4 regions of the Streptomyces sp. NPDC054834 genome follow, and region 4 is predicted to be linked to each of the others. Evidence: riboswitches for the same ligand, from Rfam matches in the RefSeq annotation. Region 4 holds a riboswitch; each other region holds the start of a gene.
The links. A riboswitch is a leader RNA that binds a small molecule or an ion and turns the genes downstream of it on or off. The one in region 4 is predicted to bind cobalamin.
Positions count from the first base shown of each region.

Region 1 (5,769 bases), on a different contig from region 4:
TACACCGGCAAGCGGGGCGTAGGCGTCACTCACCGAGGTCCCCCCTGGGCGTGTCGTCGGTTCCGTGGCTGAGTTGACGCGAGGCTACCGGGTTGCCCGGCGGTCGAGAAGTGATGTCAATGACAGCTGCTGAATTGGGCAGCAATCGTTGACAGTTGAGGCTCACGCGGGACAGGATCATGACGCCACCCGGCCCCGGCCCCGGGTGCCGCCTATGGGGGAGCGGCATCGGGGGTCGGGACATCTTGAGGCATCTCCAGACATCCCGGGTCGTCAGCGGCTGAGCGTCCGTACCAACTCCACCGCGTACCCGAGGAGTTCGACCTCCCGCGCACTCATCGTCGGATTGGCCGCGCGCCGCCGCCGAGCCTCCGTCAGCCCCGTCCCCATCAGCCCCGTCCCCATCAGCCCCGTATCCGTCAGGCCGGGCGGACCGTCCTCGGCGTTGCTCCAGTCGATGCCCCGGGGACCGCCCGCGGTGAGGATCACGTTGTCGGGGTGCAGGTCCAGGTGCGGGACACGGGCGCCGGGGCCGGCGGAGTCCCGGGCGGGGACGGCGTGCAACAGCCGTCGCAGGCACGCGGGTTCGGCGCCCGCCTCGGCCGCGCCCAGCGAGCCGTCCAGGAGGGCGGCCGGCATCGTCGGCCCGGACAACCGCTCCATCACCAGGTCGGTGCGCGAGCCGGACGGCCCACCCGGGGCACCGGTAACCGTGCTCGCGCACATACGTCATCACCGCCCCTTCGGCGGCGGCGTTCCCCCGGCCCTCCCGGTCGCGGCGCGGCACCCACGCCTCGTCGATCTCGTACACGTCGGCCGTCCGGCCGGAACCCAGCAGCCTCCCCGTCGGCATGGCGCGACCCTGACCACCGCGCCCGCACGCCTGGCTCACAGCCGCCTCCCAGCCGCTGCCTACCGCCGGGTACAGTGTCCGGGTCGTCATCACACCCGTACGGGGGGAAGCCGGTGCAATTCCGGCGCTGACCCGCAACCGTGAACCGTCCCCGACGGTGAGCCGGACTGCCCCGCACGGACGTTGACCGGCTCGCGTGCGCGGCAACCCGCCGCGCGCGGCACCGTCGAGGTCTACGGAGCCGAGCCGCCCGGGGTGTCCCCCGTGCTGCCCGCGCTCCCTCGCAGGGAGAGGCAGAAGCCGACCATGAACGTCCGCCGCAGCGCCGCGGTGCTCGCCGCCGTCGGCGTCATAGCCGCAGCCGCGCCCGCCACGGCCGCGCCGCCGTCGCCCTCCCCGTCGACGGCGCTCCCGTCCGGGCTGTACGGCAGCGCGGACCCGAAGTACGACGGCGTGTGGCGGCAGTCGCTCGCGCTGCTCGCCCAGCACACGGTCGGTGTCCGGCCCGCCGCCAAGGCCGTCGACTGGCTGGTCGGGCAGCAGTGCGCGGGCGGCGGCTTCGCCGCCTACCGCCCGGACCCCGCCAAGACGTGCGAGGTGACCAGCGCCCAGGCCGACACCAACAGCACGGCCGCCGCCGTACAGGCCCTGAAGGCACTCGGCGGGCACGACGGCGAGATCCACAAGGCCGCCGTCTGGCTGAGGACGACGCAGAACAAGGACGGCGGCTGGGGATACATGCCGGGCTCGCCCAGCGACACCAACTCCACCTCCGTCGTCATCGGCGCGCTCGCGGCGGCCGGCGAGAATCCCCTCCAGCTCCGTAACAAGGGCAAGACCCCGGCCGAGCTGCTCGCCAAGTGGTCCCTCCCCTGCGACGAGGACGGCGGCGGCGCCCTCGCCTACCAGCCGGACAAGAAGGGCAAGCTGGCGGCCAACGCGGACGCGACGGCGGCCGGGGTGCTGGGCGTGCTCGGCAAGGGCTTCGTGACGGAGCCCCGGAAGGAGTCGGAGGCGGGCCACCTCTGCGCCGATTCGGACAAGCCGCTCACCCCGTACGAGATCGCCCGCAACGGCGCCGAGTACCTGTCGGGTGAGATGCACGGCACCGGCCACCTCAAGTCCGTCCTCCCCGGCGCCAAGGACCAGCCCGACTACGGCAACACCGCGGACGCGGTCGTCGCCCTCGCCGCACAGGGCTGGACGAATCAGGCGCGAACGCCGTACGCCTGGCTGGAGAAGAACTCCGCGCAGTGGGCGGAGCAGAGCGGCCCCGCCGCCTACGCCGAGCTGATCCTCGCCGCGCACGCGATGGGCGCCGACCCGCACGACTTCGGCGGTACGGACCTGGTGCGGGCGCTCGACGCGACCGGACCGGCGCCGCGGACGGCTCGGGCGACCGGCGGTGAGACCAAGCGTGCCGAGCACGACTCGGGAACGAAGGTGTGGTGGATCGTCGGCACCGGCCTCGTCGCGGGCATCGGCATCGGCTTCCTGCTCAGCGGCCGCCGCAGGAAGCAGCAGCCGTGACCGCCGTCCGCCGTGCCGGGGCGACACTCCTGGCCGCGTTCCTGTGCGTGGTGTCGGCCGGGCAGGCCCAGGCCACCGGCTACCGCTACTGGTCGTTCTGGGAGCGCACCGGCGGCCACTGGACGTACGCCACGCAGGGCCCGTCGACCGCGCGTCCCGCCGACGGCGACGTCCAGGGCTTCCGCTTCGCGGTGAGCGCGGACTCCGCCGGTGCGACGCGACCGCGCGGCACCGCGGACTTCGACGCGATCTGCGCCAAGACGCCCGCGCGGGAGGGTGTGAAGCGCATCGCCCTGGTCCTCGACTTCGGCACGGCCGCGGACGCCCCCTCCGGCGAGACACCGCCCGGCCGCCGGACGGCCTGCGCGGCGGTCTCCGGCGACGGGACGACGGCGGACGCGCTGGCCGACGTGGCCGGGCCGCTCCGCTACGACGCCAACGCGCTGCTGTGTGCGATCGACGGGTATCCGCGGAAGGGATGCGGGGAGCAGGTGGTGGCCGGGAAGCCGGGCGGGAAGCCGGGCGGGAAGCCGGGCGGGAGCAAGCCGTCACACGGCCCGTCGGTGGGCTTGCCGGTGGGAGTGGGTGTGGTCGTGCTGCTGGGCGCGGCGGCGATATGGCGGGCCAGGCGCCGTGGCCGCGCGTAGCGTCCCCGCCCTGCACCCCGGTGCCTGGTGGCTGTGGTCCATAGGCCTGGGCACCGCGGCCACCCGCACCACCAACCCCCTCCTCCTCGCCCTCCTCGTCACGGCTTCCGCCTACGTGGTGGCCACCCACCGCAGCACCGCCCCCTGGGCGCGTTCCTACGGTGCCTTCGCCAAGCTCGCCCTCGCCGTCCTCATCGTCCGCCTCACCTTCGCGGTGGCGCTCGGCTCCCCCATCCCCGGCACGCACGTGCTCGTCACCCTCCCCGAAGTCCCGCTCCCCCACTGGGCGCAGGGCATCCGCCTCGGCGGCGAAGTCACCGCCGAGGCAGTGCTGTTCGCGGTGTACGACGGCCTGAAGCTGGCCACGCTGCTGATCTGCGTCGGCGCGGCGAACGCCCTCGCCAACCCGGCCCGGCTGCTCAAGTCCCTGCCCGGCGCGCTCTACGAGACGGGCGTGGCCGTGGTCGTCGCCCTCACCTTCGCGCCGAACCTGATCGCCGACGTCCAGCGGCTGCGCGCCGCCCGCCGGCTGCGCGGCCGCCCGGACCGGGGCGTACGGGGCCTGCTTCAGGTCGGACTCCCGGTGCTGGAGGGCGCGTTGGAGCGGTCCGTCGCGCTCGCCGCGGCGATGGACGCCCGCGGTTACGGCCGTACCGCCGATGTCCCCGCCCGGATCCGCCGTACGACCGCGGCCCTCACCCTGGGCGGTCTGCTCGGCGTCTGCGCGGGCACGTACGGCCTGCTCACCGCGGAAGGCGGCACCTACGGGCTGCCGGTCCTGCTGGCCTCGGTCGCCGCCGCCCTCGCAGGTCTGCGCCTCGGGGGCCGCCGTACCCTGCGCACCCGCTACCGCCCGGACGCCTGGGACGCGCGCGCCTGGCTGGTCGCCGCGTCCGGCGCGGCCGTCGCCGCCCTGATGACCCTCGCCTCCGTGAGCGACCCCGACGCCCTGCACCCCGGGGTGGTACCGCTGACCGCGCCCCAGCTTCCCCTCTGGCCCGCGGCCGCGGTACTCCTCGCCCTGCTGCCCGCATTCGTCGCCCCCGCCGTCCCCGCCGCACCTGCCGTCCCCGTCGCATCTGTCGCCCCCGCCGCCCCCGCCGCCCCCAAGGAGTCGTCGTGATCCGCTTCGAGGATGTCTCCGTGACGTACGACGGGGCGCCCGAACCAACCGTTCGGGGTGTGGACTTCGAGGTGCCGGAGGGCGAACTCGTGCTGCTCGCCGGCCCGTCGGGCGTGGGCAAGTCCACCGTGCTGGGCGCGGTCAGCGGGCTGGTGCCGCACTTCACCGGCGGCACCCTGCGCGGCCGGGTGACGGTCGCCGGCCGGGACACCCGTACCCACAAACCGCGTGAACTCGCCGACGTGGTGGGCGCGGTGGGCCAGGATCCCCTCGCGCACTTCGTCACGGACACCGTGGAGGACGAACTCGCCTACGGAATGGAGTCCTTGGGACTCGCCCCGGAGGTGATGCGGCGGCGCGTCGAGGAGACCCTCGACCTGCTCGGCCTGGCCGGCCTGCGCGACCGGCCCATCGTCGGCCTCTCCGGCGGCCAGCGGCAGCGGGTCGCCATCGGCTCGGTCCTCACCCCGCACCCCAGGGTCCTCGTCCTCGACGAGCCGACCTCGGCGCTCGACCCGGCCGCCGCGGAGGAGGTCCTGGCCGTCCTCCAGCGGCTCGTCCATGACCTCGGTACGACGGTCCTGATGGCCGAGCACCGGCTGGAACGCGTCGTCCAGTACGCCGACAGGATCGCGCTGCTGCCCGCCCCCGGCGCCGCCCCGATCCTCGGCACCCCGGCCGAGGTGATGGCCGTGTCCCCGGTGTACCCGCCGGTGGTGGACCTGGGCCGGCTGGCGGGCTGGTCCCCGCTGCCGCTGACGGTGCGGGACGCGCGCCGCCGGGCGGGCGGGCTCCGGGACCGGCTCACCGGGCGGGACGTGTCCCCCGACGCGCCGCCGACCACCACGGCACCTGGTGCCTGGGCATCGACTCCCCCGCCGCCCGCTCCCCGCCGGCGCCTGTTCCGGCGCACCCCCGAGCAGGCCGCGCCTCCCGGGGCCGCCGAGGTCCGCTCCCTGGCCGTCCGCCGGGCCCGCGTCGACGCGCTCCGGCACGTGGACCTCACCGTCGCCCCCGGCGAGACGGTCGCCCTCATGGGCCGCAACGGCGCCGGAAAGTCCACCCTCCTCTCCGCGCTGGTGGGTCTCGTCACCCCGTCCGCCGGATCGGTGCACGTCGGCGGAGCCGTGCCGCACCGCACCACGCCGCGCGAGCTGGTGCGCCGGGTCGGCCTGGTTCCGCAGGAGCCACGGGACCTGCTGTACGCCGACACGGTGGGCGCGGAGTGCGCGGCGGCCGACCGGGACGCGGGGGCCGCGCCGGGCACCTGCCGTGCGCTGGTGACGGAGCTGCTGCCGGGCATCGGCGACGACACCCACCCGCGGGACCTCTCCGAGGGCCAGCGGCTGGCGCTCGCCCTGGCCGTCGTACTGACCGCCCGCCCTCCCCTGCTCCTGCTGGACGAACCGACCCGGGGTCTGGACTACGCGGCGAAGGCCCGCCTGGTCACGGTGTTGCGCGGCCTCGCGGCCGAGGGGCACGCCCTCGTGCTGGCCACGCACGACGTGGAGCTGGCGGCCGAGATCGCCCACCGGGTCGTGCTGCTCGCCGACGGCGAGGTGATCGCCGACGGCCCGACGGCCGACATCGTCGTCTCGTCCCCGTCCTTCGCACCC
Region 1 is NZ_JBSGZV010000028.1:67,087-72,855, reverse strand. Features, by position in the region: gene ACWGJM_RS31180 (XRE family transcriptional regulator) at 1-33, opposite strand, end outside; gene ACWGJM_RS31175 (hypothetical protein) at 274-726, opposite strand; cobalamin riboswitch at 909-1,083, shown strand; gene ACWGJM_RS31170 (prenyltransferase/squalene oxidase repeat-containing protein) at 1,160-2,383, shown strand; gene ACWGJM_RS31165 (SCO2322 family protein) at 2,380-3,030, shown strand; gene ACWGJM_RS31160 (energy-coupling factor transporter transmembrane component T) at 3,017-4,153, shown strand; gene ACWGJM_RS31155 (ABC transporter ATP-binding protein) at 4,150-5,769, shown strand, end outside.
Region 1: another riboswitch for cobalamin. It lies ahead of ACWGJM_RS31170 (prenyltransferase/squalene oxidase repeat-containing protein); the one in region 4 lies ahead of ACWGJM_RS05175 (CbtB domain-containing protein).

Region 2 (5,769 bases), on a different contig from region 4:
GGTTCTGGTTGCTGGGCATTACTGGCAGGCCTCGCAGGACTCGGGGTTTTCCAGGGAGCAGGCGACCGCGTCGGGGTCGGCGACCTGCTGGACGGGGATGGTCTTCTGGGCCTGTGCCTGGCCCTGGGCGGCGCGGGCGATACGGGTCGCAGGGCGGGAACGCAGGTAGTACGTCGTCTTCAGGCCCTGCTTCCAGGCGTACGCGTACATCGAGGAGAGCTTGCCGATGGTCGGCGTCTCCAAGAACAGGTTCAGGGACTGGGACTGGTCCAGGAACGGGGTGCGGGCGGCGGCCATGTCGATCAGGCCGCGCTGCGGGATCTCCCAGGCCGTGCGGTACAGCGCCCGTACCTCGGCCGGGATCCAGGAGAAGTCCTGCACCGAGCCGTTGGCGTCGCGCAGCGCCTCACGGGTGCGGGCGTCCCAGACGCCGAGCTCCTTGAGGTCCTTCACCAGGTACGAGTTGACCTGGAGGAACTCGCCGGACAGCGTCTCGCGCTTGAACAGGTTGGACACCTGCGGCTCGATGCACTCGTAGACGCCGGCGATCGAGGCGATGGTGGCGGTGGGGGCGATGGCCAGCAGCAGCGAGTTGCGCATGCCGGTCGTCGCGACGCGCTCGCGCAGCGCCGCCCAGCGCTCCGGCCAGGTCAGCTCGGCGTCGTAGTGGTCGGGGTGCAGGAAACCCCTCGCGGTACGGGTCTTCTCCCAGGCCGGCAGCGGGCCGTTGCGCTCGGCGAGGTCGGCGGAGGCCTCGTACGCGGCGAGCATGACGCGCTCGGCGATACGCGTGGACAGCGCCTTCGCCTCCGGCGAGTCGAAGGGCAGCCGCAGCTTGAAGAAGACGTCCTGAAGACCCATCGCGCCCAGGCCGACCGGGCGCCACTTGGCGTTGGAGCGGCCGGCCTGCTCGGTGGGGTAGAAGTTGATGTCGACGACGCGGTCGAGGAAGGTGACGGCGGTACGGACGGTGGCGTCCAGCCGCTCCCAGTCGATGTCGCCGGTCGCGGTGTCGACGAAGGCGCCGAGGTTGACCGAACCCAGGTTGCAGACCGCGGTCTCCCCGTCGTCCGTGACCTCCAGGATCTCCGTGCACAGGTTCGAGGAGTGCACGACGTGGCCCGGCTCGGCCGTCTGGTTGGCGGTGCGGTTGGCGGCGTCCTTGAAGGTCATCCAGCCGTTGCCGGTCTGCGCGAGGGTGCGCATCATACGGCCGTACAGATCACGGGCCGGGATGGTCTTCTTGGCGAGACCCTCGGCTTCGGCCTTGCGGTACGCGGCGTCGAACTCCTCGCCCCACAGGTCGACCAGCTCGGGCACGTCGGCCGGGGAGAACAGGGACCACTGCCCGTCGGCGTTCACGCGGCGCATGAACTCGTCCGGGACCCAGTGCGCGAGATTGAGGTTGTGCGTACGGCGGGCGTCCTCGCCGGTGTTGTCGCGCAGCTCCAGGAACTCCTCGATGTCGGAGTGCCAGGTCTCCAGGTAGACCGCGGCGGCGCCCTTGCGCCTGCCGCCCTGGTTCACCGCGGCGACCGACGCGTCGAGGGTCTTGAGGAACGGCACGATGCCGTTGGAGTGCCCGTTGGTGCCGCGGATGAGGGAGCCGCGTGAACGGATCCGGCTGTACGACAGACCGATGCCGCCGGCGTGCTTGGAGAGCCGGGCGACCTGGTGGTAGCGGTCGTAGATGGAGTCCAGCTCGTCCTTGGGGGAGTCGAGGAGGTAGCAGGACGACATCTGGGGGTGCCGGGTGCCGGAGTTGAACAGGGTGGGGGAGGAGGGCAGGTAGTCGAGGCGGCTCATCAGGCCGTAGAGCGCGGCGACTTCGTCGACGGAGTGGGTCCCCGTTTTTGGATCGAACGCAGCGTCCTCGGCGAGGCCGCTGGCCACCCGCAGCAGGAAGTGCTGGGGCGTCTCGACGACCTTGCGGGTGTGGGGGTGCCGCAGGAGATAGCGGCTGTGCAGGGTGCGCAGGCCGAAGTAGCCGAAGCGGTCGTCGGCGTCGGTGTCGATCAGCGCGTCCAGGCGGGCCGCGTGCAGCCGTACGAAGTCGGCGGTGCGGTCGGCGATGAGGCCCTCGCGGTGGCCGACGGCCACGGACCCGGTGAACGAGGTGACGCCCTGGGAGGCGGCCTCCGCGGCGATGCTGATCGTCAGCAGCCGGGCGGCCAGCCGCGAGTAGGCCGGGTCCTCGGAGATCAGGCCGGCGGCCGCCTCCGTGGCCAGTTCGCGCAGTTCCGCCTCGTCGGCACGGGCGGACCGGCCGCGCAGCGCGGCGGCGGCCACCCGGCCGGGGTCGGCGTCGGGCAGGTCGGCGGTCAGCTCGGTCAGGGTCCGCAACAGCGCGGCACCGGGACCGTCGGACTCCACCGGGGTCGCCTCGGTCGCCGGGATGGCTGAAGCCGGGTCGGCTGGCGCGATGGTCACGTGGGGCACTCCCTCGCTCGGCAGGGGGCCTGGCGGAGGGCAGGGGGCAGCACACGAGCGCGCACGGCGTCGCGTCCACCGGCCCACTCCACGAGGCCCGGACGTCAAGGCACCCGGGCCGGACGGCCGGGGCGCGCTGTCGGCAGGTCCTCGGACTGACTCCTGTGCACAGACATGCACAAGTACACCGTTGCGGGACAGTTCCGGATTCGCACCGGATTCCCCTGTGGCGACAGCGAGCATGAGCATACATCTTGTGCTCGCCTGTCACGCCACCACCAGATGTTGTGTCGGGGTGGTTTCAGAGCGTCAACTTGTAGGTGCGGAGAGTGAGGTCGTCCAGGTGCGGCACGGGATTCCAGTCCCGCTCCGGTGTGCGAACGAAGCCGAGACGTTCGTAGAGCCGGTGGGCGGTGTGCATGGAGCGCTGGCTCGACAGGACGACGTGGGTGCGGCCTTCCGTGGCGCGGGCGCGGTCGATGCAGGCTCTGACGAGGGCCTCGCCGACACCTTGCCCGCGGGCCCCGTGCTCGACGGCCAGGGCGCGGATCTCGGCCTCTCCGGGGCCGGCGATGTCGGCCATGGGACCGCCGTCGGGGACATAGGTGACGCCACCGAGCAGCTTGCCGTCGCGCACCGCGACCAGTACCTCGGCGGCGGCGGCTCGCTTCGCGACGTCCTTCAGCACGGGCAGGTACTCGTCGCCCTCGCCGTAGTCGAGGAGGCCGTCGTCGAGGTACGCGCGGGCGGTTATGTCACCGAGAGCGGCGTACTCGGCGGGTTTCGCTTCGCGGATCCGGATGTCCATGGCGCGCAGTGTGCCCCACGCACACGACGGCGGGCCGCCGGATTTTCCGACGGCCCGCCGACAGCCCTGCCCGGTGTGGGGCCTCCGCTAGTGGGAAGCTCCGGCCGTCGCCGGCGGCAGTTCCACCTCGACGCCCGGGTCGCCCGCGTCCGCCGTGTAGTCCTCCGGCTTGGTCTCGTCGACACCCTCGGGGGCCTTCGCCGCCTTCAGGACGAAGGTCAGGACCACGGTCACGACGACATTGAGGACGAACGCCGTGAGGCCGATGTAGCCGATCTCGCCGATGCCGGGGATCTCCTTCGCCGAGCCGCCGAAGTGCTTCTGCGTCGGCGAGGCCACCCCGTACGCGGCGACCGTGCCGTACACCATGCCGACCGCCCAGCCGGCCAGCAGGGCCCAGCGGTGGAACCAGCGGGTGAACAGGCCACCGACCAGGGCCGGGAAGGTCTGGAGGATCCAGATGCCGCCGAGCAGCTGGAAGTTGATGGCGACCGTCTTGTCCATGGTCAGGACGAAGACCAGCGCGCCCACCTTCACCAGCAGCGACACGATCTTGGAGACCCGGGTCTCCTCCTTCGCCGTGGCGTCCGGCTTGATGAAGTCCTTGTAGATGTTGCGGGTGAAGAGGTTGGCCGCCGCGATCGACATGATCGCCGCCGGCACCAGCGCGCCGATGCCGATCGCCGCGAAGGCCACGCCCGCGAACCAGTCCGGGAACATGTCCTCGAACAGCTGCGGGATCGCCAGCTGGCCGTTGGTGACCTTCACCCCGGCCGCGATCGCCATGAAGCCCAGCAGCGCCAGCAGACCGAGCATCAGCGAGTACAGCGGCAGGATCGTGGTGTTGCGGCGGATCACCTCACGGCTGCGCGAGGACAGGGTCGCGGTGATCGAGTGCGGGTACATGAACAGCGCCAGCGCCGAGCCCAACGCCAGCGTGGCGTACGTCCACTGGCCCGCCTCCGCCGGCACGAGCGCGCCGCGCGGCTTCCCGGTCGCCGGGTTGACCTGGCTGAACGCGTGGCCCGCCTTGGCGAAGACGTCGTCGAAGCCGCCCAGCTTGACCGGGATGTAGATGATCGCGACGGCTATGACGATGTAGATCAGCGCGTCCTTGACGAACGCGATCAGCGCGGGTGCCCTGAGGCCCGAGGAGTACGTGTACGCGGCCAGCACGCCGAAGGCGATCAGCAGCGGCAGGTCCTTCACGAACCAGTTGGTGTTCTCGCCGCCGCCGACGCCCATCACGTCCAGTACGGCCTGGATGCCGACCAGTTGGAGCGCGATGTACGGCATCGTCGCCAGGATGCCGGTCAGCGCCACCGCCAGCGACAGGCCCTTGGAGCCGAACCGGCCGCGCACGAAGTCCGAGGTCGTCACATAGCCGTGCTTGTGCGAGACCGACCACAGGCGGGGCAGGAAGGTGAAGATCAACGGGTAGACGAGGATGGTGTACGGCACCGCGAAGAAGCCCGCCGCGCCCGCCGCGTAGATCGCCGCCGGCACCGCCACGAAGGTGTAGGCCGTGTACAGGTCGCCGCCGAGCAGGAACCAGGTGATCCAGGTGCCGAACGACCGGCCGCCCAGGCCCCATTCGTCGAGGCTGTGCTCGTCGTCGGCCCTGCGCCAGCGCGCGGCGAGGAAGCCCATGACCGTGACGGCCAGGAAGAAGAAGATGAAGACGCCGAGCGCGACGCCGTTCACGCCGTCCTTCATTCCGCCGCACCCCCCTTCGCGGTCTGGCGGGCACGCTGGTCACGGCGCCACAACTGGTAGGCGGTCACGGTCAGCGCGGTGGAGATGAGCACCCACAGCATCTGGTACCAGTAGAAGAACGGGATCCCTATGAACGCTGGGTCCGCCTTGGCGAAGGAGCCGACCCACAGCATCGCCACGAAGGGCGCGACGAGACACAGGCCGATGATCACCCGGACCGGTGTCACGACCGGTGGTTTCACTTCAGGCGTTTCCGACATGCCACAGCTCCGTCCCCTCACTGATCACCTGTGTAATGCGCAGGCAATCTAGGGGACAGTGTCACGTCAGCGGAAGACCTCATCCGCATATCGGTATGTCGATTTCGGGGGCGTGGCGTGAAGACGCCGACGCGCCTAGGGCCTGTTGCGAAAGTCCCGTCGTCCGCCCGGAGGGCGGGCCGGGCGTCGCTGGGCTGGGGGCACCTCCCGGCCGAAGGCTGGGGGAGGGACTTTCGCAACAGGCCCTAGTCCTGCGGCCGCTTGAGTCTCGCCACGAACTTGTAGCGGTCCCCCCGGTACACCGACCGCACCCACTCCACGGGCTTGCCCTCGCGGTCCAGGGAGTGCCGGGAGAGCATCAGCATCGGCAGGCCCACGTCCGTACCGAGCAGGCCCGCCTCGCGCGGGGTGGCCAGCGAGGTCTCGATGGTCTCCTCGGCCTCGGCGAGGTGGACGTCGTAGACCTCGGCGAGCGCGGTGTACAGCGAGGTGTACTTCACGAGGCTGCGGCGCAGCGCCGGGAAGCGCTTGGCCGACAGATGCGTGGTCTCGATG
Region 2 is NZ_JBSGZV010000018.1:84,558-90,326, forward strand. Features, by position in the region: gene ACWGJM_RS24285 (ribonucleotide-diphosphate reductase subunit beta) at 1-19, opposite strand, end outside; gene ACWGJM_RS24290 (ribonucleoside-diphosphate reductase subunit alpha) at 19-2,430, opposite strand; cobalamin riboswitch at 2,555-2,679, opposite strand; gene ACWGJM_RS24295 (GNAT family N-acetyltransferase) at 2,732-3,238, opposite strand; gene mctP (monocarboxylate uptake permease MctP) at 3,326-4,954, opposite strand; gene ACWGJM_RS24305 (DUF3311 domain-containing protein) at 4,951-5,214, opposite strand; gene ACWGJM_RS24310 (GntR family transcriptional regulator) at 5,460-5,769, opposite strand, start outside.
Region 2: another riboswitch for cobalamin. It lies ahead of ACWGJM_RS24290 (ribonucleoside-diphosphate reductase subunit alpha); the one in region 4 lies ahead of ACWGJM_RS05175 (CbtB domain-containing protein).

Region 3 (5,769 bases), on a different contig from region 4:
GATCCGACACCGTGATGCCTGCCCCAGTTCATCTTCCGTTCACCCAGGTTGCCTACGGTCAACCCGCCAATGACGCTCGAAAGAATGCCTGGGTAAATGGAAAGCTTCTCGCTGATCCTCGCGATTGTGGTCGTAACCGCACTCGCGTTCGATTTCACGAACGGTTTCCACGACACCGCCAACGCGATGGCCACCACCATCTCGACCGGTGCGCTCAAGCCCAAGGTCGCGGTGGCCATGTCCGCCGTCCTCAACCTTGTGGGTGCTTTCCTCTCCGTGGAGGTCGCCAACACGATCTCCAAGGGTCTCGTCGACGAGAACGGCATACGTCCCGAGGTCATATTCGCCGCCCTGGTCGGCGCGATCCTCTGGAACCTGCTCACCTGGCTGGTGGGGCTGCCCTCCAGTTCCTCGCACGCCCTCATGGGCGGCCTGATCGGCGCCACCGTCGCCTCCGCGGGCTTCGGTGCCGTCCACGGTGACGTCCTCGTCACCAAGGTGCTGCTCCCGGCGGTCGCCGCGCCGGTCGTCGCGGGCATCGCGGCGATGCTCGCCACCCGGTTCTCCTACGGCATCGGCAAGAACGCCGAGGGCGAGGCCACCCGCAAGGGTTACCGCGCCGGCCAGATCGCCTCGGCCGGTCTGGTCTCTCTCGCCCACGGCACCAACGACGCGCAGAAGACGATGGGCATCATCACCCTCGCGCTGATCGCCGGCGGCTCCATCGCCCCCGGCTCCAACCCGCCCACCTGGGTGATCCTCTCCGCCGGCATGGCCATCGCGCTCGGCACCTACATCGGCGGCTGGCGCATCATCCGCACCATGGGCAAGGGCCTGACCGAACTGGAGCCGCGGCAGGGCTTCGCGGCCCAGACGAGCGCCGCGACCGCCATCCTCGCCTCCTCCCACCTCGGCTTCTCCCTCTCCACCACCCACGTCGTCTCCGGCTCCGTGATGGGCGCGGGCCTGGGCCGCAAGGGCGGAGTGGTCCGCTGGTCCACGGCGACCCGGATGTTCGTCGCCTGGGCGCTGACCCTCCCGGCCGCCGCGCTGGTCGGCGCGCTCGCCGAGACGGTCACGGACCTCGGCGACTGGGGCACCGCGCTGGTGGCGGTCTTCCTCGTGGCCTCCAGCGCCGCGATCTGGAAGCTCTCCCGCCGCGAGGTGGTCGACGCGACCAACGTCAACGAGACCGAGGAGCCGGCCGGCGTGGTCACCACCGCGATCGCCGCCGTGACCCCGCCCCCGGCGGGCACCGTGGCCGAGGACCTGACGGCCACGATCCCGTCCCCCGCGACGCCCGTCGCCGTCCCCACCGCCGACCCGGCGACCCCGCCGGCCGCCGCCGTCTGACCCCGGGCACCCGGGCACCAAGAAAGCAGCTCTGTTATGAAGATCGACTGGGCAGCCCTCGGCTCCGTCTTCGGCGTCAGCCTCGCGGTCACCGTCGGCCTGGTGGCCCTCTTCACCCTGGGCGTCCAGGGCCTGGCACGACGCGAACGCGCCGCCGCCCAGGGCGACTCGGCGGCGTCGGCCGTCGCCGGGGCGTACGTGTGCTTCGCGGGATGCGCGGCAGCGGTGGCCTACGGGATCTACCTGATCATGAACAAGGCCTGACCGAGGCCTCACCGGCTCCTCCCCGAAGACTTCGGGGAGGAGCCTTTCGCATGCCGCCCCACCGTCACCCGGGCTTCGATGTGGGCCTCAGCACACTCTCCTCGTGCAGGTCAACAGCAAGTTGACGGCCCTTCCGGGGCCGTGGTGGACTTCCGGGGCCATGTACGGCGGCAAGGGAGGAAGCCGGTGTGAATCCGGCGCGGTCCCGCCACTGTCACCGGGGTAGGTAGCCCCGGGAGCCAGGAACTCCCACCGCCGGTCTCGTCGAACCAGGGCGCGGACACCCTGAGTGAGGACATATCGCCATGCTCGCCTGCCGTTCGAGGTACAGCACCGGATCGCTGCCCGACCCCACGGCCGGCTGAGCCGATGCGTGCCGATCGCGTCTTCGCGTACGGCGCCGCCGCCGGCCTCCTCGGTGACCATCTGCTCGGTGATCCGCGGCGCGGGCATCCGGTGGCCGCGTTCGGGCGGGCCGCCGGTGCCATGGAGCGGGCGCTGTGGCGGGACCACCGGGGTTGGGGCGCGCTGCACACCGCGGTGTGCGTGGGCGGTGCCGCCGGTCTGGGAGCCGTCGCCGCCGCGGCCGTACGCCCCTCCCGTGCCGCCTCCGTCGCGCTGACCGCCGCCGCCACCTGGTCCGTCGTGGGCGGAACCTCCCTCGCGCGCGAGGCCCGTGGCATCGGGCGTGCCCTTCAGGCCGGAGACGTCGAGGCTGCCCGGGCGCGGCTGCCGCACCTGTGCGGAAGGGACCCGCAGGCGCTCGACGCCGACGGGATCGCCCGGGCCGTCGTGGAGTCCGTGGCCGAGAACACCTCCGACGCGGTGGTGGGCGCCCTGGTGTGGGGAGCCGTGGCCGGGGTGCCCGGGCTGCTGGGCTTCCGGGCCGTCAACACCCTCGACGCCATGGTCGGGCACAAGTCGCCCAGGTACCGGCGGTACGGATGGGCCTCGGCCCGGCTCGACGACCTCGCGGGCTGGCCGGGGGCGCGGTTGACCGCCGTACTGGCGACCGTCGCCGGTGGCGACCCGCGCGGAGCCGTACGGGCCTGGGGGGCCGATGCCGGCCGGCACCCGAGCCCCAACGCCGGGCCCGTGGAGGCCTCGTTCGCGGGCGCGCTCGGCGTGCGGCTGGGCGGGACGCTGTCGTACGGCGGACGGGTGGAACACCGACCGGTGCTGAACCAGAAGGGACGCGCCGTCGCCGTACCCGACATCGAACGGGCCGTACGGCTCTCGAAGCGCGTCGGCCTGCTCGCGCTCGGCGTCAGCGTCGCCGCGCGCATCGTCGTGAAGGGACGTGGGAAATGAACGGGGGTCTCCTCGTCGCAGGCACCACCTCGGACGCGGGCAAGAGCGTCGTCACGGCCGGGATCTGCCGCTGGCTGGTGCGGCAGGGGGTCAAGGTCGCGCCCTTCAAAGCGCAGAACATGTCCCTCAACTCGTTCGTGACGCGGGAAGGCGCGGAGATCGGGCGGGCGCAGGCCATGCAGGCGCAGGCGTGCCGTGTCGAGCCGACCGCGCTGATGAATCCCGTGCTGCTCAAGCCCGGCGGGGAACAGAGCAGTCAGGTGGTGCTGCTGGGCAAGCCCGTGGGCGAGCTGAGCGCGCGCGGGTACCACGGCGGGCGGCAGCAGCGGCTGCTGGGGACCGTGCTGGACTGTCTCGCCGAGTTGCGGGGCACGTATGACGCGGTGATCTGTGAGGGGGCCGGTTCGCCCGCCGAGATCAATCTGCGGCGGACCGACATCGTGAACATGGGGATCGCGAGGAACGCGCGGCTGCCCGTGCTCGTCGTCGGCGACATCGACCGTGGGGGCGTCTTCGCCTCCTTCTTCGGGACCGTCGCCCTGCTCTCCCCCGAGGACCAGGAACTCGTCGCGGGTTTCCTCGTCAACAAGTTCCGCGGCGACGTCTCCCTGCTGGAACCCGGCCTCGACATGCTGCACGGGCTCACCGGGCGGCGGACGTACGGCGTGCTGCCCTTCCGGCACGGACTCGGCATCGACGAGGAGGACGGGCTGCGTGTGTCGCTGCGGGGGACGGTCCGCGAGTCGAACACCGCCCCGCCCGTCGGCGAGGATGTGCTGCGGGTGGCCGTGTGCGCGATCCCGCTGATGTCCAACTTCACGGACGTGGACGCGCTGGCAGCCGAACCCGGTGTCGTGGTGCGGTTCGTGGACCGGCCCGAGGAACTGGCCGACGCCGACCTCGTGGTGATCCCGGGGACGCGGGGCACGGTCCGGGCGCTGGAGTGGCTGCGGGAGCGGGGGCTGGCCGAGGCCCTCGTCCGAAGGGCCGCCGAGCAGCGGCCCGTCCTCGGCGTCTGCGGCGGCTTCCAGATCCTCGGTGAGCACATCGAGGACGAGGTCGAGTCGCGCGCCGGCCAGGTCCACGGCCTCGGAGTCCTTCCCGTCCGCGTGCGGTTCGCCCGCGAGAAGACCCTCACCCGGCCTGTCGGGGAAGCCCTCGGCGAGCACGTCGAGGGGTACGAGATCCACCATGGCGTCGCCGAAGTGACGGGGGGCGTGTCCTTCCTGGACGGCTGCCGGGTCGGCCAGACCTGGGGCACGCACTGGCACGGCTCGCTGGAGTCGGACGGCTTCCGGCGGGCCTTCCTGCGCGAGGTGGCCGCCGCCGCGGGCCGCCGCTTCGTGCCCGCCGCCGACACCTCGTTCGCCGCGCTGCGCGAGGAGCAGCTCGACCGGCTCGGCGACCTGATCGAACAGCACGCGGACACGGACGCGCTCTGGCGGCTCATCGAGTCGGGCGCGCCGCAAGGACTGCCCTTCATTCCACCGGGAGCACCCGCATGAGCACAGTGTTGTTGTTGTCGACCGCCGACACCGATCTGCTGGCGGCGCGGGCCTCCGGCGGGTCCTACCGGATCGGCAACCCGACCCGGGTGGACGTGGAGGCCGAGCTGCCGTCCCTCCTCGCGGGCGCCGACATCGCCGTCGTACGGCTGCTCGGCGGCAAGCGCGCCTGGGAGGACGGGCTCGCCGCCCTGAAGGCCTCGGGCGTCCCGACCGTGCTGCTCGGCGGAGAGGCCGTGCCCGACGCCGAGTTGATGGCCGAGTCGTCCGTGCCCGCCGGTGTCGTGGCCGAGGCGCTCAGGTACCTCGTGGAGGGCGGCCCGGAGAACCTGACCGAGCTCGCCCGGTTCCTGTCCGACACGGTGCTGCTGACCGGTGAGGGGTTCGTCGAGCCGCGGAAGATGCCGGAGTACGGCGTGCACGGCTCCCGTACGCTCCAGGACGGCCGCCCGACCGTCGGCGTGCTCTTCTACCGCGCCCACGAACTGAGCGGCAACACCGCCTTCGTGGACACCCTGTGCGACGCGATCGAGGCGCGGGGCGCGAACGCGCTGCCCGTCTACTGCGGTTCGCTGCGCGGTGCCGACGCCGGGCTGTACGAGATCCTCGGCAGCGCGGACGCCCTGGTGGCCACCGTGCTCGCCGCGGGCGGCACGCACGCCTCGCAGGCCTCGGCCGGCGGCGACGAGGAGTCCTGGGACATCGGGGCGCTCGCCGACCTGAACATCCCCGTGCTCCAGGGCCTGTGCCTCACCTCGTCGCACGCGGCCTGGGACGAGTCCGACGCCGCCCTCTCCCCCATGGACGCGGCGATGCAGGTCGCGATCCCGGAGTTCGACGGGCGAATCGTCACCGTGCCGTTCTCCTTCAAGGAGCAGGGCCCCGACGAGGTGCCGGTGTACGTGGCCGACCCCGAGCGGGCCGCGCGGGTCGCCGGGATCGCCGTACGCCACGCCCAGTTGAGGCACAAGGCCAACGCCGACAAGAAGGTCGCGCTGGTCTTCACCGCCTACCCGACCAAGCACTCCCGGGTCGGCAACGCGGTGGGCCTGGACACCCCGGCCTCGGCGGTACGGGTGCTGGACGCACTCAGGGACGCCGGGTACGGGCTCAGCGAGTACCCCGACAACGGGGACGAGCTGATCCACCGCCTCATCGAGGCCGGCGGGCACGACGTCGAGTGGCTCACGGAGGAGCAGCTGGCCGCCGCGCCCGCGCGCGTACCGCTGGCCGACTACCGGGCGTGGTTCGACAAGCTCGACCCGGAGCTGCGGGACGCCATGCTGGAGGCGTGGGGCGAACCGCCGGGCTCCCTCTACGTCGACGGGGACGAGAT
Region 3 is NZ_JBSGZV010000025.1:77,530-83,298, reverse strand. Features, by position in the region: gene ACWGJM_RS29240 (anion permease) at 97-1,353, shown strand; gene ACWGJM_RS29235 (hypothetical protein) at 1,390-1,617, shown strand; cobalamin riboswitch at 1,746-1,885, shown strand; gene ACWGJM_RS29230 (cobalamin biosynthesis protein) at 1,987-2,928, shown strand; gene ACWGJM_RS29225 (cobyric acid synthase) at 2,925-4,433, shown strand; gene cobN (cobaltochelatase subunit CobN) at 4,430-5,769, shown strand, end outside.
Region 3: another riboswitch for cobalamin. It lies ahead of ACWGJM_RS29230 (cobalamin biosynthesis protein); the one in region 4 lies ahead of ACWGJM_RS05175 (CbtB domain-containing protein).

Region 4 (5,769 bases):
GCATCTCGGCGAAGTCCCGGGCGCGCCACAGGCCGAGCGCACGGCCCTCGCCGGGCATCCGCCACAGCCGTACCAGGTGCCCATCTCCGGCCAGCTCCTGCGCACGGACCGCCTCCGCCGCGGTGACGTCCGCCGGTGCCCGGGACGGGGCGCCCTCGGGTGCGGCGGGGGCGAAGGTGACCAGGAACTCCTTGGCGGTACCCGATGCTCCGGTGGAGGTCGGACCGGGGTCGTTCGGGTGCTGCGTCAGGGGTGTGACCTCGTCACTGCGCCAGACGCGCAGTGGCAAGGCGGCGAGCACATCCTCCAGGCGCGCCGCGTCCGCCGCTGTGAACAGCCCGAGCGTGCGCCACTCGCCTGGCCGCAGAGGCGGGCGCCACAGCCGCAGCAGCCGGCCCTCCTCGGCGAGTCTGCGGGAGTTGGAGGCCTCTCGGGCCCGGATGTCGTCGACTTCGTCCGGTGAGGTCCCCTCCGGAACATGAGTGGTCATGGTGACGAGGTATTCCATGACGGATCCTCCTCCGAGCCGGTGAACCGCGGGGAACCGCTGCCTGGATCCACCGTCCCGCGCGCGGCGGTCGATCGCATCCCCTGAAAGCCGCCGGTTGCCGCCCGGGCGACGTCGCACGGCGATCGCCGCACCCCGCCGACACCGCTCGCGGGCACCGGTGAGGTGAGACGGCTGGCATCGACTTCGTCGTCGGCGGAGTGCCAACGTTCCGTGCCGGGCGGGGCGTTGGCGTCCGTCAGTGGGCCGAAGCCGAGGCGGTGCACCACCGTTGTCCTGGCGGCGGAGCACCCGAAGCTTGTGGCAGAAGTGGCCGCTGTGGCAGAAGTGGCGGCTGTGGCGGCTGTGGCGGCGCAGTATCGACCTCACCAGCTGGGGCCAGGATCCTGCACACTGTCCCGCCGGCGCGCGACAGGGCGCCACCCTGTTATGTTCGCGACCGAGGCAGGCGATCCGCATCCCGTGCCGACCGCAGGAGGAGCAGCCACGTGACCAGCCGCGTCACCTTCGTCTCGGCCGCGACGAGCCCGTCGCTGCGTCAGGCCCGCTTCTACGACGGCGACTCGGTGGACGACGTCGGGGCGGCCCGCGCCCGCTCAGCGGCCGGGTCGTTGCCCTCGCCGGCCCGTGTCGCCACGTCCCCGAGTGTGCGCTGCCGGGAGACGGCGGTGACGCTCGGTCTGGACGTCGTGGAGACGCCGGAGTTGCGAGGTCTGGACGTGGGCCGCTGGCGAGGCCGCACCCTTGACGAGGTGGCGGCCGCCGAGCCGGAGGCAGTGGGCCATTGGCTCGCCGACCCCGGCTGGGCAGCACACGGCGGGGAGTCGGTACGGGACGTGTGCGAGCGGGTCGGGCACTGGCTGGACGCCGCGCAGGACACGGACGGCCGTACGGTCGCCGTGGTCGAGCCGGAAGTCGTACGGGCCGCGGCCGTTCATGTCCTGGGCCTGCCCGCATCCGCCTTCTGGCGGCTGGACGTACCGCCGCTGACGGCCACGGAACTCAGCGGCCGGGCCGGACGGTGGAATCTGCGGCTCGGGCAGCCGCTGGCCACGTCGGAAACCGTCTCGGCGCGCTGAGACCCTACGGACGCGTCCCGCCTGACACGAGCGTTCAGTTCGAGGCGGGAACCGTCCGCCCGGACCGGGCTGCCGCGGGCTTGGGATTCAGCTGCCGCTCGGCCAACTCACCGAAGAACAGGCCGAATCCGCCCCACAGCACGGTCTGGATGGCCAGGGCCGACAGACGGAACCGCCACAGCAGGGTGGCCGGGAAGTCCTTCGGCACCTCGTTGATGACCGGCAGGAACGCGTACGCCAGCCCGATCACGACGACGAACGCGGCCACCGCGACCACCGTCGCCCACCAGGTGCCCAGACCGGGCGCCAGGCGCTTGCCCACGATGGTGGCGGCGATCGCCAGGAGCACGCTGAGCAGCATCATCAGGAAGTACAGGGTGGTCCGCTTGCCGATGGTGTCGGGCTCACCGACGGACGGCGGGTTGGCCGGGTACTTCAGGAACGGCACGACATACATGGCGAGGAACGCGCAACCGGACAGCAGCAGCGCCGTCGCCCGCGGGCTGAAGCGGCCGATCCGGCCCAGCGCGAAGCAGTACGCCAGCGCGGCGATGCCGCCGAAGGCGACCCCGTAGACCAGGACGCCGGTGGCGAGGCCGGCCGTGGACTGGAGGGAGCGGGAGACGACCTCCATCTCGTGCTCGTGGGAGTGGGCGTCCTCGAAGCTGATCGCCTTGTCGACATTCGGCTCACCGAGAAGGTAGGCGACGACCAGGGCGAGCACGCCGGCGGCCAGGCCGGCGAGCATGCCCCGCACGAGGAGATTTCTTACCGTTGCGGAATTCATGGGCGTGCGGCGTCCCTCGCGTCAGTGGCAGGGGAAGCCGAGCAGGTGGCGGGCGTCGTGCACCCACTCGTGGACGTCCGTGCCGTTGAGCACGGAGGTGGCGCCCTGCTCGGCGCCGACGAAGTACAGCAGGACGAGCATCAGGATGCCGAAGAAGACCGCCCAGGGGGCTATCGCCTTCAGCGGCAGCGTGGCGGGAACAACGGGAGTGGTGGCTGTCGGCTGGGCGACGGTCTGCGCCATGGCAGGACCTCCTCTGGGAGTTCGCGTCCCATCTCGGTGGTGCACAGGACGACGGCCACGGGTCTGACTTGCCGGACACCCCGAAGGGCGTCTGGCATACAGTGGCGCGACCGTGCCGGATTCCCACCGGCTTCCGTCTCGCCGTCGTCAATACGGACAGACCGTACCGCGTGACGCGGACACGGCCAAGACCGCACCACCTTGCGTGACCTTCCTCTCGAAGCGCGTGGCCAACCGCACGTGGGACAGGCGGGTCAGCGGTGCCGGCGTGAACGTCCCGCCGAGAGCATGGACTTCCAGGATCGGTTCCGCTTGAAGGGCATCTCGAAGAGCTCTGCGAACAGCCAAGCCGACAGGACCGAAGCGGGCAGCCCCAGAACCAACGTGAAACAGAACGTGGGCAGTCCGGCCGATACGTACTCCGGGGCGATTTTCCGGACGATGACCATGACGATCGGCAGATGAATGAGATAAAGGCTGTATGAGAAGTCGCCGAGGCTGCGCATGGGCCGTGTGGCCAGAAAGCGCATCACAAAGACGGGACGCCCGGTGGCGATCGCCGCCAGAAACATCGTCATGGCGGGCGCGATGGCGAGATCCACCCAGAAGTAATGATTTATGGTCCAGGTCGATCCCTGGACCGCGATGAGCAACATCACCGGCATGACAGCCAGAGCGGCGAGCCGATGCCAGGGCATGCGTCGGACCCTTTCTCGCGCAACAATGATTCCCGCGCCGACCAGACCGGCAACGAATACGGGCGCGAGATTCGGGGTCAGCCAGTTGTCACCTTCGACCGGCAACACGTTTTCCGCCGACAGCCCGCGTAGGGCCACCAGCAGCGTCACACCCCCGACCAGGAGCACCGCCCCCAGCCGTCGCCGGACAAAAAGCAGCAGCGGAAAGACGAGATAGAGCTCCGCCTCCACGGCGATCGACCAGAACGCACCATTCGGCGTGCGAGCCGTGAACATATCCTGGACTACCAGACCATACACGACAATTGTTCTGACGTTCGGCGGCCCATGGTGAGAGGCGGGCACGACAAAGTAACCGATGACCGTGCTCAACACAAGTGCGGCCCAATATGGCGGAAGGATTCGCCAGGCGCGGCGCCGCAGGAACCGTGCGATACCAGCCTGCCGCCAGCCGTGACGCGCCGGGGAAATAGCCAGTGAGAAACCGGACAGTACGAGAAAGAAGACGACGGCGAGGCGCCCGTACATCAGCCAGCCCAGCCAGGACGGGCCCGAGTTTTCGGGAAATCCTGGAAAGGCCAGCAACCAGCAGTGAAAAAGGACCACATATAACGCGGCGATACCGCGGAGCCCGTCAAGACCCGGCACATGGAGGCCGCCGTTGACTTCGCCCCTCCCGTCCACCTGCCGTACCAGGACGGCCATGTCGGACCCGCCACTGACGGGACGGCTCGATAATGATGAAATTTTTCGGCCCTTCCTCTCGGCGCCGCGCCGAAGCACGTAGCCACCGCTTGCGGTCCGGGTGACACAGCGCCACCCGTGGTGACTCATACGTCGCACACAGCAAGGAAGTTCAATGCCGCGGTCCGCACCGCGCCCGGACGCACGGGCCGCTTGCCCACTGTTCGATGGATCTCGTACAGTGCCGGTGTTCGGTCTCCGTTGAACACCATGTCGAAGGGTGCCTTCCGCTGATGCGCGCAATCGAGTTCCAGGAATACGGCGGCCCCGAGGTGTTGAAGGTCGTACAGGCCGGCACCCCCGAGCCGGGGCCGGGGCAGATCACGATCGACGCCGCCTACACGGGCGTGAACTTCGCGGACCTCAAGGCACGCGCCGAGGGGTACCGGGTCGGATCGCTGCCCTTCCGGCCCGGCCTGGAGGTTTCCGGACGCGTCCGGGCCGTCGGTGACGGCGTGGAAGGACTTCGCCCGGGGCAGGAAGTCGTCGCGCTCGTCAACAGCGGCGCCTACGCGGAGGTCGTGGTCGCCGAGACCGCCACGGTCTTCCCGCTCCCCGAGGGCCTGGACCTGCGGACCGCGGCCGCGTTGCCCACCGTACTGCCGACCGCGCACGCGCTGCTCCATGAGGTCGGGCGATTGCGCGCCGGAGAGAACGTGCTGATCCACGGCGCGGCGGGAGGCATCGGCACGGCGGCCGGGCAGCTGGCACGGGCGGCGGGCGCCGGCGCTGTGTACGGCGTGGTCTCCTCCCCCGCCAAGGCCGCGCACGCCCTCGAGCACGGCTACGACGAAGTGTTCACCGACGACTCCTTCCTCGGCGACGTCCGCCGCGCCACCGTCGGCAGGGGCGTCGACCTGGTACTCGACCCCGTGGGCGGCGACACCCTGCACCGCGGCCTCGACGCCCTGGCCGTCTTCGGACGCCTGGTGTCCTTCGGCAACGCGAGCGGGGCCGAGCCGTGGCACGTCGGGCAGCCCGAGCTCTACCCGCAGGGCCGTTCCGTCGCCGGCTTCTCCATCCTGGCCCTCGCCCAGACGGCGCCCGAAGCCCTGCGCTCGCTCGCCGAACGCGCCTTCCGTACGGTCGTCGACGGCACCGTGAACCTCCCGGTCACCGCCGAGTTCCCGCTGTCGGACGCGGCCGAGGCACACCGGCTGATGGGCGGACGTACCTCGACGGGCAAGCTGCTGCTGCGGACGGCCGACTGAGCACACAGCGTCCGGGGAACGGGAACTCCAGCGATCAGACGCGGCGTTCGGCGGCCTCGGCGAGGAGGAGGTAGCCGGCCGCGGTCCAGGTGTAGGCGCGGTCGCGCAGGCCCGTTCCCGTGATGGCGTCGAAGTTCTCCGCGAAGCCGTGGGTTTCGCAGAGCGCTCGGAAGCGGGCGCTGATCTCGTCCGCAAGTCGATGGTGACCGGCGCGGCGCAGGCCGTCCTCGACCAGGACCGTCGCGGGTGCCCAGACCGGGCCGCGCCAGTAGCCGTCGGCGCGGTAGTGCGGCGAGGCGGGCAGTTCGGTGGCCAGGCCGTACGGGGTCAGGTGGGCCTCGATCCCGGCGGCCAGTGCCTTGCCGACACCCTGCGGCAGGTGCTCGCCCAGGACGACCGGCAGCAGGTCCAGCAGGCTGGAGCTGCTCCACGTCCGCGAACTCTCCACACCGCGGGCCACGAACCTCTCCCCCGTCCACAGTTCGTCGAGCATCGCGGC
Region 4 is NZ_JBSGZV010000003.1:41,066-46,834, forward strand. Features, by position in the region: gene ACWGJM_RS05160 (muconolactone Delta-isomerase family protein) at 1-508, opposite strand, end outside; gene ACWGJM_RS05165 (histidine phosphatase family protein) at 997-1,587, shown strand; gene ACWGJM_RS05170 (CbtA family protein) at 1,622-2,374, opposite strand; gene ACWGJM_RS05175 (CbtB domain-containing protein) at 2,396-2,617, opposite strand; cobalamin riboswitch at 2,653-2,798, opposite strand; gene ACWGJM_RS05180 (acyltransferase family protein) at 2,872-4,020, opposite strand; gene ACWGJM_RS05185 (quinone oxidoreductase family protein) at 4,293-5,270, shown strand; gene ACWGJM_RS05190 (amylo-alpha-1,6-glucosidase) at 5,305-5,769, opposite strand, start outside.